3 regions of the Yersinia entomophaga genome follow, and region 2 is predicted to be linked to each of the others. Evidence: predicted binding sites of a transcription regulator. Region 2 holds the regulator's gene; each other region holds the start of a gene.

Region 1 (4,500 bases), 960 kb from region 2:
ACATACTGCACGATTCGTGTGGGTGAGACCTGCGTTCAGGCTCGAGCCAAGCAAAGCACGCACCATTCCTATTTCCATTTTATCTCCGTCAAATTTCCCTAAAACCGCGGTTTTCAGCCATAACGCTTTTGCCTAGGTTCACTTATTGCGCTTCGTATCCTCTAAATAGCTTGCTGAAAAAACCTCGCTTATACGGGTAAATAGATTATTTCATGCGTATAAAGCCAGCAGAGAGGCTGACACAGCGTAGGTTAACGAGGAGTACGGAAATAAGCCGAGCTTTCTCATAAGGCGCAGGGAGCAGTAAGGGCGCTTAATTCAATTTAGGGGAAGTGCTGTGGCGTAGGATGTTACGGCTGCTGGGCGGCTGATAAGATGGCTGGGAAAAACGGCGTGACATGTTACTGATGACTGAAAGATTGAAGAAACTGTGGGCATAAAAAAAGGCGCTGCAGCGCCTTTTTCATCAACCGACTTAGATTAAAGCACCAGACCAGCAATAGAGGCGGACAGCACGCTAACCAGCGTTGAGCCGTACAGCAGTTTCAAGCCGAAGCGTGAAACCACGTTGCCCTGATGCTCATTCAGCCCTTTAATCGCACCGGCAACAATACCGATGGATGAAAAGTTAGCGAAAGAAACCAGGAATACGGACAGGATACCGACGCTGCGCGGAGACAGTTCGGAAGCCACTTTTTGTAAGTCCATCATGGCAACAAATTCGTTAGAAACCAATTTGGTTGCCATGATACTACCGACCTGCAGCGCTTCATGAGTTGGGACGCCCATAACCCAGGCAAACGGGAAGAAGACGTAACCCAGAATACCCTGGAAGCTAATACCAAATGCGAAGGTGAACAGGGCGTTAACTGCAGCGATCAGCGCGATAAAACCAATCAGCATAGCGGCAACGATAATCGCAACCTTGAAACCGGCCAGGATGTATTCACCCAGCATTTCAAAGAAGCTTTGGCCTTCATGCAGCGTACCCAGTTGTAGCTCTTCTTCTTCGCCCACTTTGTATGGGTTAATCAGTGACAGCACGATAAAGGTACTGAACATGTTGAGTACCAGCGCGGCGACAACAAATTTAGCATCCAGCATCGACATATAAGCACCAACGATCGACATGGAAACCGTCGACATCGCAGTGGCAGCCATGGTGTACATGCGTTTTTCAGACATCTTGCCTAAAATGTCTTTATAGGCGATAAAGTTTTCTGATTGACCAAGGATCAGCGAGCTGACGGCGTTGAAAGATTCCAGCTTACCCATGCCGTTCACTTTAGAAAGCAGGGTACCGATCAGACGAATAACCACAGGCAACACTTTGATATGTTGCAAAATACCGATCAACGCGGAAATGAAGACGATAGGGCAAAGCACTCTCAGGAAGAAGAAGGCCAGACCTTTGTCACCCATATTGCCGAAAACAAAATCGGTACCGGTCGCGGCGAATCCGAGTAATTTGTCGAAGAAGGCGGCGAATCCTTTCACAAAACCCAGGCCCACTTCCGAATGAAGGAAGAAGTATGCCAATAGCACTTCAATAACCAATAACTGAATGACAAACCGAATGCGGATGCTCTTGCGGTCTTTACAAATTAGCAGAGCCAAAATGGCTACGACGACCAAGGCCAACGCAAACTGCAGAATATGGGACATGTGTGCTCCAAACTTGAGGCAGGCTAGATTTCGGAGGTCATTTTATGTAACGCCAACATTAAAAACGAGACATTGATTGCAAATATAAAAAGTCACCTGAGTATTTGCAATTAAATTAATAGGTTTCGTCACAAAACGACGCATGTTAAAAATTTTCTTTATTTGTAGCGTGATGGTGCTAATTTGTTGAGAGTTCTTGCGCAAAAAGCCGCAGGGTTTAGTGAATACAAGCACAGATTTCCAGAAAGTAAAACCCGGCTATTGAAACAGCGATCTTGGCGGGTGGTTATTCAGAAAGATTGGCTATCAGAGAGATAAGTTTTACCAATGCAAATGCGCTTGATAATTATTATCATTTAGATAATATGAGATAGACATAATATCTCTAAGGGCAAAATTGATATGATGAATAGCCGCGCTACCGCTTCAGAGGGTCGTACATCAAGGAAGGTGAAGCTTTCCTTGATGGGGCCAGCATTTATCGCGGCTATCGGTTACATCGATCCCGGTAATTTTGCTACCAATATTCAGGCCGGAGCCTCATTCGGTTACACCCTGCTTTGGGTCGTGGTGTGGGCCAATCTGATGGCAATGCTGATCCAACTCCTCTCCGCAAAACTCGGAATTGCTACCGGTAAAAATTTGGCGGAACATATTCGAGATCGTTTTCCGCGTCCTGCTGTCTGGGCTTATTGGGTTCAGGCAGAAATTATCGCTATGGCAACAGATTTAGCCGAATTTATTGGGGCGGCTATAGGATTTAAATTATTGCTCGGGGTGACGTTATTAGAAGGCGCCATACTCACCGGTATTGCCACTTTCCTCATTCTGATGCTACAAAATCGCGGACAAAAACCCTTGGAGCTGGTCATTGGTGGCCTGCTGGTGTTTGTCGCCGCTGCTTATATTGTCGAACTGATCTTTTCCCAACCTGAAGTTAGCGCCTTGACGAAGGGAATGCTGATTCCCAATTTACCAAACGGCGATGCCGTATTTTTAGCCGCTGGAGTCCTGGGGGCGACGATTATGCCACACGTTATTTATCTTCATTCCTCCCTGACGCAAACCGGTGGAAAGGAATCAAAAGCCGATCGTTATGCCTCGACCAAACTAGACGTAGCCACCGCCATGACGATCGCAGGCTTCGTGAATTTAGCCATGATGGCAACGGCGGCAGCCGCTTTTCATTTTAACGGTTATGGCAGTATCGCCGAAATTGAACAGGCTTATCTCACGCTGCAACCTTTATTGGGTCACGGGGCGGCGACAATCTTCGGTCTGAGTCTGGTTGCCGCCGGGTTGTCGTCTACCGTGGTAGGCACGTTGGCGGGACAGGTAGTGATGCAAGGCTTCGTCCGTTTCTATATTCCGATTTGGATACGCCGCTGTATCACTATGTTGCCATCATTTGTGGTGATTATGATGGGAATGGATGCAACCCGAATATTGGTGATGAGCCAGGTTTTGCTGAGTTTTGGCATTGCGTTGGCGCTAGTGCCTCTGCTGTCCTTTACTGGCAATCGGGAATTAATGGGAGAAATGGTTAATTCCCGTTTGGTTCAGAACATTGGGAAACTGATCGTCGTGGTTGTGGTGGGGCTAAATCTATATTTACTCATTAGTCTGGCTTAATAAAATTCGGATAACCGGCGGATTGTTAGTGAATACCGCCGGTATTGTTTTTAATCATCGTGGTCGTGATGATGGTGGCGACCATGATGTTTATTCTGTTGTTTTTTGTACTTTTTATACGCGTGCTTATCGTATTTCCAATAACGCCCATCGTGGTAATAGTAGTTTTTCTTCCACCAGTCCTTATCTCGCCAGCGATGGCCGTCCCAGTAATGGCCGCGTCGACTGCGTTCACCTACATCCTGCCCCTGATGCCCTTGCCACCATTGACGATCGCGCCAGTCATAACCATCCCAGTAGTTCCCATTTCTATCCTGTTCGCCGATCTGTAAAGAGACGCCAGGAAGGAGATTGATACTGACGGCCTGCGCCTGCTGTGCCAAAGGTAATGTAGCCAGCACGACAATCAGCAATAGGGGTTTTAACACGATAATTTCCTTCTTTATCTGTCGGTTGTGATAAAAACTGAGCCGACAGCGAGTCACGCAATATTAAGATATTAATAAAATAAATAGAATCTAGCGTTCAGATAAAACTGGAAAACAATGCTTTAGGAATTATCTGCCTGTTCATCATAAAGATGAAGGAGGGCGGATAATTCGCCCTCTGGTGATGTGTAAAGTGGGAAAGCGATTACAGCAGGATGGATTCTATACGCGCTATCTCCTCAACACTAAAGTGAGTATTAGTCAGGGCAGTTACCGCATCCTCAATTTGTGCCGTTTTACTGGCGCCAATCAGCGCGGAGGTCACTTTGCCCTCACGCAGCACCCAAGCCACCGCCATTTGCGATAACTTTTGCCCGCGATCCGCTGCTAGATCGTTGAGTTGGCGTACTTTTGCCAGTTTTTCCTCGGTAATTTGCGCTGGATTAAGGAATTTACTGCCGCTGGCAGCACGGGAATCCTGAGGAATGCCGTTGAGATAGCGATCTGTCAGCAGCCCGCCCGCCAGCGGTGAAAAGGCGATGGAGCCGACGCCAAATTCTGTCAGGACATCCTGCAAACCGTCCTCGATCCAGCGTTCGAACATAGAATATTTTGGCTGATGAATCAGGCAAGGCGTACCAAGGGCTTGCAGAATAGTCAAAGCCTGCTGCGCCTGTTCTGCGGGGTAGTTGGATAGCCCGATATACAGCGCCTTACCCTGTCGTACCAGCAAATCCAGCGCTTTCATTGTCTCCTCTAAAGGCGTCTGCGGATC
Region 2 (4,500 bases):
CTCATCAGAAGCCGACGCGATTTCGCCCATCAGATCCGTAACGTTAGTAATAGAGCGCACAATTTCGTCCATGGTATTGCCAGCGCTTTCAACCTGCGCAGAGCCGCTGGTGACACGATTGACCGATTCGGTGATTAACCCTTCGATTTCCTTCGCCGCCTGAGCACTGCGCTGTGCCAAATTGCGCACTTCGCTGGCAACCACGGCAAAGCCGCGCCCTTGCTCACCGGCTCTGGCCGCTTCAACCGCCGCATTCAGAGCCAGAATATTGGTTTGAAAAGCAATACTGTTAATCACTGTGGTAATTTCGGCGATTTTCTTCGAACTGGCAGAGATATCGGCCATAGTATGCACTACGTCAGAAACCAGAGAGCCACCCTTTTTCGCCGTAGATGATGCCGTCGCCGCCAATTGGCTGGCGTGATGAGCATTATCTGCGTTGTGTTTCACCGTCGCCGTGAGCTGCTCCATGCTGGCTGCGGTTTCTTCTAATGCCGCGGCCTGCTGTTCGGTACGGGAAGACAAATCGGTATTACCCGCAGAAATCTCAGATGCACCATGATAAATACTGTCGGTGCTGTCGCGGATTGCGCTAACGGTGTTGGCCAAACTGGTCTGCACATCCCGCAATAGTGGGAATAACTGGCCGACACAGTTGCGCCCAAAATCGACAATGGGTTGTCCCAGCTGACCGGAGGCAATCACTTTGAAATGGTCGCGCATCATATTGAGCGGACGCACCAGATTTGCCACCAAAAAGCGATCCGTCGCCAGTAATATCAACAGACCAATCACCAGCGCCGAAACCAGCGTAACGCTGCTTACCTTGGTAAGATGAGCAAATTGCTCCTTCACCACGCCGATTTCTGCCGATGCAGTTTTACTGAATGCCTCGGATGACGCGCCATACTGACGGCTTAAGGCTGGTACCGTTTGCTTGGACAACAGCTGGTAAGCAGTATTATCACCGGCCATAGCCGCTTGATACAGTGGTTCCACCCCTTGGGCAATCAGGGCATTCCAGTTAGAAATAACATCCTCAACCAATACCGGGCTGAGCTGCGCATGATCGATAGATTTAAACTGTGCCAAGTTCTTTTTCAGGCTATCCAAGGCCAGATTGGAGGATTTCAGCTCACGATCGGCATCTGCGCTATTCCCTGCCAGACGATAATCCACTGAACGACTCAATCGGGTCACCATACGGAAATACTGATCGGTTCCCTGATTGACCAAGCTGATGTTATCGACCAAAACGCTATTCGCGTTTGAGGCTTGAGTTAACTCATTGAGTGATAATAATGTGTAAGCTGAAACTCCGCCCCAGAGCAAGCTAAATGCCCCGAGAACCCAAAGTAACGCTGCCCTGATGGTGATATTTTTCAAAAACTGCATGTTCGTTCCTTTTCTATTTATTGTCGGATTGTTGCCACAAAATTCTGGTGGAGTTTGATGACCGAAAAGCGATTTAGGACGTTCCATACAGCCAACGACTTCTCCTTCCTCATCAAAAATCGATTTGACAAGGCCCTCCTTGGCACCGCAATCGAAACCCGCGGGTTTCAATTCGGTTATCGGCAATCGTCTGCCAAGGTTGAGCGGTAGATGAAAATTTTATATCGCATAAACTTGATATAAGCAGAGAGATGTTTTCTGGCATGATGACGGCCTATTGGAAATAGTCAGTCTGAGGACTTAATTCCTTATTTCTATTAAGGATTTAGTCACCTGCGTAGTCCCTGATGACTCTTTTTTGAAACAATGGCTTAGCAATCAGCCTGTTAATAAAATCAGATGAGTCAGCCTCAGCAAAAAGGCGCTTTCCACAAGCACGATGAAAAATGTGTTATATTGTGGAGCAGCAGGCTCCACAACTAACGTAACTAATTGAATTCAAAGGTATAAATTTCATATGGCAACTGTAGGCATTTTCTTTGGCAGCGACACAGGCAATACCGAAAACATTGCCAAGATGATCCAAAAGCTACTGGGCAAAGACGTTGCAGAGGTTCACGACATTGCCAAAAGCAGCAAAGAAGATTTAGAGCAATTCGATATTTTGCTGATCGGGATCCCAACCTGGTACTACGGCGAAGCACAGTGTGATTGGGATGATTTCTTCCCAACGCTGGAAGAGATCGATTTCAATGGCAAGCTGGTTGCCCTGTTTGGCTGTGGCGATCAGGAAGACTATGCGGAATATTTCTGTGATGCCATGGGCACAGTACGTGACATCATCGAACCGCGTGGCGCAGCCATTGTCGGTCATTGGCCAACCGCAGGCTACCATTTCGAAGCGTCAAAAGGTCTGGCGGATGACGATCACTTTATCGGCTTGGCTATCGATGAAGACCGTCAACCAGAGCTGACCAACGAACGCGTTGAAGCTTGGGTAAAACAAATCAGCGAAGAACTGAGTCTGTCAGATATCGTGGGTTAATCTGCCTAACATGCCCTGAATTGCCTGGTTTGCGATCAGGGCATGGTTCTCCATTCTGGTGCGTAAATGTGCGGCAAAAACCCCACAAAAATAGATGATAATAAGGCGTTAACGAAACTAAACAGTTTTAAATTTGTAAGTTCCGTCGCCATCACTGTACACTAGGGCTATCTGTTCTCCCCGTTCATCAATACGCTGCATGATTAATCTTGCAAAGTGTGCAATTATATCTTTGTTAATAACCTACGGTTTTCATTTTGAGCTACCGGTTCTATAATGAGACGCAATTATATTTTTGTGCCTACCGATGTCATAGGCTGAACAGCCTCAATTTGAATAACAAAGTAACAGGACTGAATCCGCATGACTGACAACAACAGAGCATTAAAGAACGCTGGCCTTAAGGTAACGCTTCCGCGCCTGAAGATTTTGGAAGTGCTGCAAAAGCCAGATTGCCATCACGTCAGTGCGGAAGATCTTTATAAAAAGCTGATCGATATGGGTGAAGAGATTGGTCTGGCCACGGTTTACCGCGTACTTAACCAGTTTGACGACGCCGGTATTGTCACCCGCCATAATTTCGAAGGTGGCAAGTCTGTCTTTGAACTGACCCAACAGCATCATCACGATCACCTGATTTGCCTGGATTGTGGCAAAGTGATCGAGTTCAGCGATGAATCCATTGAAGTCCGCCAACGTGAAATCGCAACTCAGCACGGTATCAAGCTGACGAATCACAGCCTGTATTTATACGGTCACTGTGAAGGCGGCGATTGCCGTGAAGATGAGACTTTGCACGACAAAAAATAAGATCTGATTCATCAGATCCGAGTATCAGACCACCCTTCTCTAAGTCGTAAAATACACTTGGAAAATGCGTGGTCTTTTTTTTACTCCTCATAAATCTATTTTCCTTCTCCGCCTATTGTTATTTAGCGTTCAAATAAACAGATTAAATTTCAATTATTTTGGGCCTAAGTCATCTTTATCTAAAATAAGGCTCAGCGACTAAAAACGTTCGCAAATAATTACACTAAATAACAGGCAAAAAAAAACCCCGGGGGCACCGGGGAAATTACCATCAACTCAACTTAAACAGGAGATAACTAGACACAGCTTAATAACACTCAGTTTAACAACAGGTTAATTTGGCCCCAATTGCTCAGGGCCGATACTACAACTAGACGGATAATTACAAAGTTGCGCTAACGACTTCAGCACGACTGTTGCGCTTACCGTCCGGACTGGCAGAACGAATCATCACTTCGCCACTGACCTTCGGCTGGTTTTTGATATCGTATTTCTGCCATTGCTGACCACCGTCAACGGAGTATTCTATGGTCAGCCCCGGCAGGCTAACGTTAGCCTCCAATAAGCCGCCCTGAACACGCGCTCCCGGCACTGGCAGGCGATACGAGATACCGGCCTTATCCAGTTTTGCCAACTCGCGCTGACCCATAATATTGGCAAAACGCTGCCAATCGGCACTTAACGCCTGAGTATCCACATGATGGGTTTCTCCACCTTTGTACTCGCGGCCCGCTTTATAATCCTGCTCCCAAGGTGCGCGATGCCAAGCACGTTCTGCCAACGGCAGCGCTCGTGGGAACATCATGTATTCCATTTGATCGTCCGTACGTACAGTTTCATTCCACGACTGACCTGAAATACCGTGAACACCCGGCCAAGGCTTATCACTCTTGGCGCTGAAATGGTTACCATCGCGGTCAACGGAAGTTTCAGCGTTCTGCGGCATGTTATTTGGCGCAAAACTGAATACCTTAGCTTCATCGGTAAAACGAGTTGCCCAGTAATAGCCCCGCTCACGCGGGTTCACTTCATAAGGCATATCGAAGTAAACATAGTCTGGGTTAGAAGCGATGACTTCATAGCCTTTATTCGCCCAATCGTTCACCGAATCGGCTCCGCCCCAATACAGGGTATCCCAGAAGTTCACACCTACGCGTTTGGTAGCGAAAGCTTTGGCATCTTTGGCGTTTTTCAAACCATCCTGCCAGGCCTGCATTTTCTCAATACCGTGCGCATTAACCAACTTGCTC
Region 3 (4,500 bases), 370 kb from region 2:
TGCGCTAGTGTACTGGGATTAATCACGAACAGCGCATTACCTGAGCGGCACTCCAGCATCACTTCTTCACGCGTGAATGCCCATTGCTTGCCAAATTCAAACTTACTGACCGTGATAATCTTTGATGCTGCCGCAGCATTAGCAGCCAGAAGCAAAAGAGAAAGCGTTAGCGCGAAACCCTTCATGTTAACTATTCCTAAGTTAGCTGATTGACCTGATTTTCCTGCATCTAACCCTAAAGAAGCAAGCCTTGTTCCCTGCTAGTTAGCCCTCTAGCCGCTTATACCGGCTCAAATGTAGCAAAGGTGCTCACCAAAAGTAGAACCGCCGCCCCTAGTACCACCTCAAACCAAGCGTTCATCACCAGCCAATAGTGCGCTTTTTCCGGTAAATGACGAATTGCTGGAACCACGCGATACCTATTGATTACCGCAATGATAATCATCAAAACAACCAAGACAATTTTGCACCAAAGCAATCTCTGATATGTCGAGGTGAAATCCAGGGGCCAACCACGCAGTATAATGAAACTATTAATCATTCCGGTGACAACCACCAGCACGACAGCCAAATGACCCCAACTGGAAAAACGGATTAAAGTATGGATAGCGGCGGGTTTATGCTGACTATTGCGGGTATAGGGCAGGCAAACCAGCAAAGGTAAAAGACTACCGAACCAATAACCGGCGCTGAAAAGATGCAGAATTTGATTCGACTGATGTATCCAGCCAATTATGCCATCATGCATCGCCGCATGACCGATAAAAGCCAAGCTAGCCAGTAACAGCGACGAACAGGCGACCATCAGAGCCGAAAAATATGATTTTCGATTGAAAAACAACAGCAGGATACTGATGAAAGACAGTGCGAGATGCCACTGCCAAACCTGGCCGAAACGCGTGCCCAGCACTAACCCCCACACGGGAAACTGGTAGGTATCTGCCCATCCATCGCCCATAATTCCAGCCTGAATGGACAACAGGCCGACGGCAGAAAATGCCGCGACTAGCGTACTGCTAGCCAGCAAGGGTTGAAGGCGTTGTTGTAATGTTAGAGCGAAACGGTCGGATGACAATATGGCGGTGAATACGCTGACACCAAACATCAGCATCACCGCCATAAAATGCACAAAGCGACACAGGACAAATAAGGCCGCTAAAGACATATTATTTTACAGTGAAGCTGTAATTGCCTTTGGTTTTGTGGCCATCAACGGACACCACATGCCAGGAAACATTATACTTCCCTGCGCTTAGCGCATTATCCAACGGCAAAATCAACTGAGTGTTATTAACCGGGTCAAGTTTTAAAGCGCCGGTTTTCACCGCGTTATTATCTGGCCCCGTCACCTTCACACCGCTGAAACCCAACTCGATCCCTTCGGAAAAATTAAGTGTTAACGCTTCTGGAGCGGCACTTACCGTGGTATCGGCGGCAGGGGTTTCCACTTTCAAATGAGCATGAGCTAAAGCCTGCTGGCTGGAAAGGCCAACAAACAAAACAACCAGTGCAGAAAGCATGCGGCAGGATGAACGTACTTTGTTAATTAACATAAAGTCCCTTAAATAAATTGGGGTAAAAAAATCGCTGCTACCAACTTTACCCTATATTGGCGGCGTAAACCCCGATCGCTTCCAGTTGGATGTACTACATGTGAGATACCACACAAAATAAACTGCCGACATCGGATAAGTGGTCGAAAAGCCACCGGATGCTCACTTGAAGTCATCCGTTTCCGTATGTTAGCCATGAATAATAATGAGTTGAGAGTATGAAGTCGAGCTTACAGGCACAGACAAGAAATGGTTTCAGGCAGGGATGACACAAAATAAAAAACCGCAGCCTCTGTCGATAACAGAGAAACTGCGGTTATAGCTCAAAAGATAGAATTAACCTTGAGAATGGATTTGCGCGCTGGTGGCCATGTTCTTCAAATCTTTATCGATAAAGAACAGAGAATTACCGCTGTTACCCACCAGAGCCAATTTATCCAATACGGATTTGAACAGTTTTTCTTCTTCATGCTGTTCAGAAACGTACCACTGTAGGAAGTTGAACGTCGAGTAATCTTGCGTAGTCATGGCAACATGTGCCAGTTCATTGATCTTGGTGGTGATCAATTGCTCATGTTCATAGGTCAGCTTGAAGACATCAGCTAACGAGCCAAACTCTACCGGGGGCGCACTGATGGTGCCCAATATCGGCATCGAACCTGTGCCGCTCAGGTATTCAAACAAACGCTGCATATGCTGCATCTCTTCCTGCGAATGTTCTTTCAAGAAAGCGGCCGCACCTTCAAAACCTTTATCGCTGCACCATGCACTCATTTGCAAATAAAGATTGGCAGAATAGAATTCTAAATTGAGTTGCTCATTGAGCTTTTGAGCCATTTCTTTCTTCAACATAATTAGTCCCTAGTTTTTATCATGCAGGTTGGCAGGAGGTTATTTCACGTATTATGCCAACATAAACACAAAATAAAAACACCCTATTCACATTTAAAAAGATTAAAACAACAAATTGTATTAACTGCATGTTTAATATGAGGAAATAAATTATTTAATTAATCTGGGAAAAAGTGGGCAAATAACTTTGATAACTATTATCAACAAGCCCGCCAATAATAAAAGGAATCATTCTTATTTTTAATTTATTATTTAAAATAAACGCCAATCATTCTCATTTATTATTTGGCTCGCTATTTCTTCTCTACATTCCTCTCTGCCGTTATCCACACCCTCTTGCCATAGGGAGATGCCTGCATTATTTTCAACGCTGATTTGATACAATCCGCCGCTTAAGTCGAAAGAGGAGAAAACGATGGGTTACAACTTGGCAGAGCTTTCTGACGAAGAAACGGCAAAAATGAACGTCGATTTAGCTGCATCGGGCGTTGCATTTAAGGAACGCTATAACATGCCAGTGATCCCTGAACTGGTTGCCCGTGAACAGACGGAAAACCTGCGAGACTACTTTTTGCAGCGCCTCGCGCACTATCGGAGCGAATCGAATAAATTCTCACGTTTGCCTTATGAGCCTAAAATTAAGTAAGGCGACTGAAAGGTTCCCGCCAGCGTTTAGCCTGCGGGAACCCGATTATTTGGCAAATTTGTCCGTTGATAACATCAACTGATGCAATATCCCCGGCTCATCGAATGAATGCCCGGCACCTTCCACTATATGTAACTCTGCCTCAGGCCAACGATGGGCCAGATCCCAGGCATTTTTCACCTGACATGCCATATCGTAACGGCCGTGAACAATAACCGTCGGTATATGACGAATTAATGGAACATCATCCAGAAGCTGGTTGTCATGGGCCAAAAAACCGTTATGGGTGAAATAATGGTTTTCAATGCGGGCAAAAGCCAAGGCAAAATCATCCTCTCCGAATGAAACCGAGCTTTTAGTTGGTAATAACGTTACCGTCTCCCCTTCCCACAGGCTCCATAATTTCGCAGCTTCCAGCTGCACAGCCCGATCCGGGGATGTCAGACGTTTGCGATAAGCCGCGATCACATCCTTTTGCTCTTCTTCAGATAAAATGGATAATACCCTTTGCCATTTATCGGGGAAGAAACGGGATGCGCCGTCCTGATAGTACCAAAGCAATTCTTCTCTGCGCAGGGTGAAAATCCCCCGAAGCACCATCTCACTCACCCGCTCCGGATGCTTCTGCGCATAGGCCAATGCCAACGTAGAGCCCCAGGAACCGCCGAACACCAGCCATTGACCGACACCCGCCAGTTCGCGCAGACGCTCAATGTCTTCCACCAGATGCCAGGTAGTATTGTTATCCAGGCTGGCATGTGGTCTGGATTGCCCGCAGCCGCGTTGATCAAACAGCATCACTTTATACTTGGTTGGATCGAATAACTGGCGATGATATGGCGCAATGCCGCCACCGGGACCGCCGTGAATAAATACTGCGGGCTTTCCCTGCGGATTACCGCATAACTCCCAATAGATGCTATGCCCATCACCGGTTTCCAACCAGCCGCAATCGTAAGGCTCATAAGCCGGATAGAGTCCCCGTAATTGTCCCATCGCATTTTCCATTTTTGTTATTGATCACCTCTCTATAAAAGCCTATGCCTGACGCAGGGTCAACGACTAAAGAGGTCAAATAAAGCTGATTAATCATTTAAATACCGGTTATACGATCCCTATCGCGCATTTTTTATCGCCGTTGATGAGTCAATCATTAGGAAATGCGCTGCAGATTCCATAACCGATCATTACATCGGTTTCACTGGCAAAGGATGTTAATGTCGCTATTCCTCGTTAATATCAAGTATTACATTTTAATAATCATTATAATTAACAGCGTGTTAGCCTTTTATCGACTTTATCTCCTTGCAAGTATTCGCTATTAGGGCCTTAATGAAGATGCGTACCAACCTAACCGAAGGTCATAGAGAGGCAAACCATGAGTAAGGGAATGGACAGCAAAAAGAACGCGAAGAAAAAACCACTGAAAACTCCGGCCGAAAAAAAGGC

What was found. Region 2 encodes Fur, which represses iron uptake genes when iron is present. Its sites were predicted from a motif close to ATAATAATGAGAACNACTATCAA; they were not measured.
Region 1: PL78_RS16140 (Nramp family divalent metal transporter) is a predicted target of Fur. The motif match lies at 2,005-2,027, and genes of this name have one in related genera.
Region 3: ftnA (non-heme ferritin) is a predicted target of Fur. The motif match lies at 2,587-2,609, and genes of this name have one in related genera.

Annotation. Positions count from the first base shown of each region.
Region 1 is NZ_CP010029.1:3,578,163-3,582,662, forward strand. Features, by position in the region: gene PL78_RS16135 (NupC/NupG family nucleoside CNT transporter) at 481-1,665, opposite strand; gene PL78_RS16140 (Nramp family divalent metal transporter) at 2,068-3,297, shown strand; gene PL78_RS16145 (DUF2502 domain-containing protein) at 3,348-3,725, opposite strand; gene mgrA (L-glyceraldehyde 3-phosphate reductase) at 3,931-4,500, opposite strand, start outside.
Region 2 is NZ_CP010029.1:261,597-266,096, reverse strand. Features, by position in the region: gene PL78_RS01320 (methyl-accepting chemotaxis protein) at 1-1,395, opposite strand, end outside; gene fldA (flavodoxin FldA) at 1,913-2,440, shown strand; gene fur (ferric iron uptake transcriptional regulator) at 2,804-3,250, shown strand; gene PL78_RS01305 (beta-N-acetylhexosaminidase) at 3,633-4,500, opposite strand, start outside.
Region 3 is NZ_CP010029.1:4,164,841-4,169,340, reverse strand. Features, by position in the region: gene PL78_RS18725 (YebY family protein) at 1-185, opposite strand, end outside; gene copD (copper homeostasis membrane protein CopD) at 281-1,165, opposite strand; gene yobA (CopC domain-containing protein YobA) at 1,167-1,553, opposite strand; gene ftnA (non-heme ferritin) at 1,890-2,405, opposite strand; gene PL78_RS18705 (DNA polymerase III subunit theta) at 2,821-3,051, shown strand; gene pip (prolyl aminopeptidase) at 3,097-4,047, opposite strand.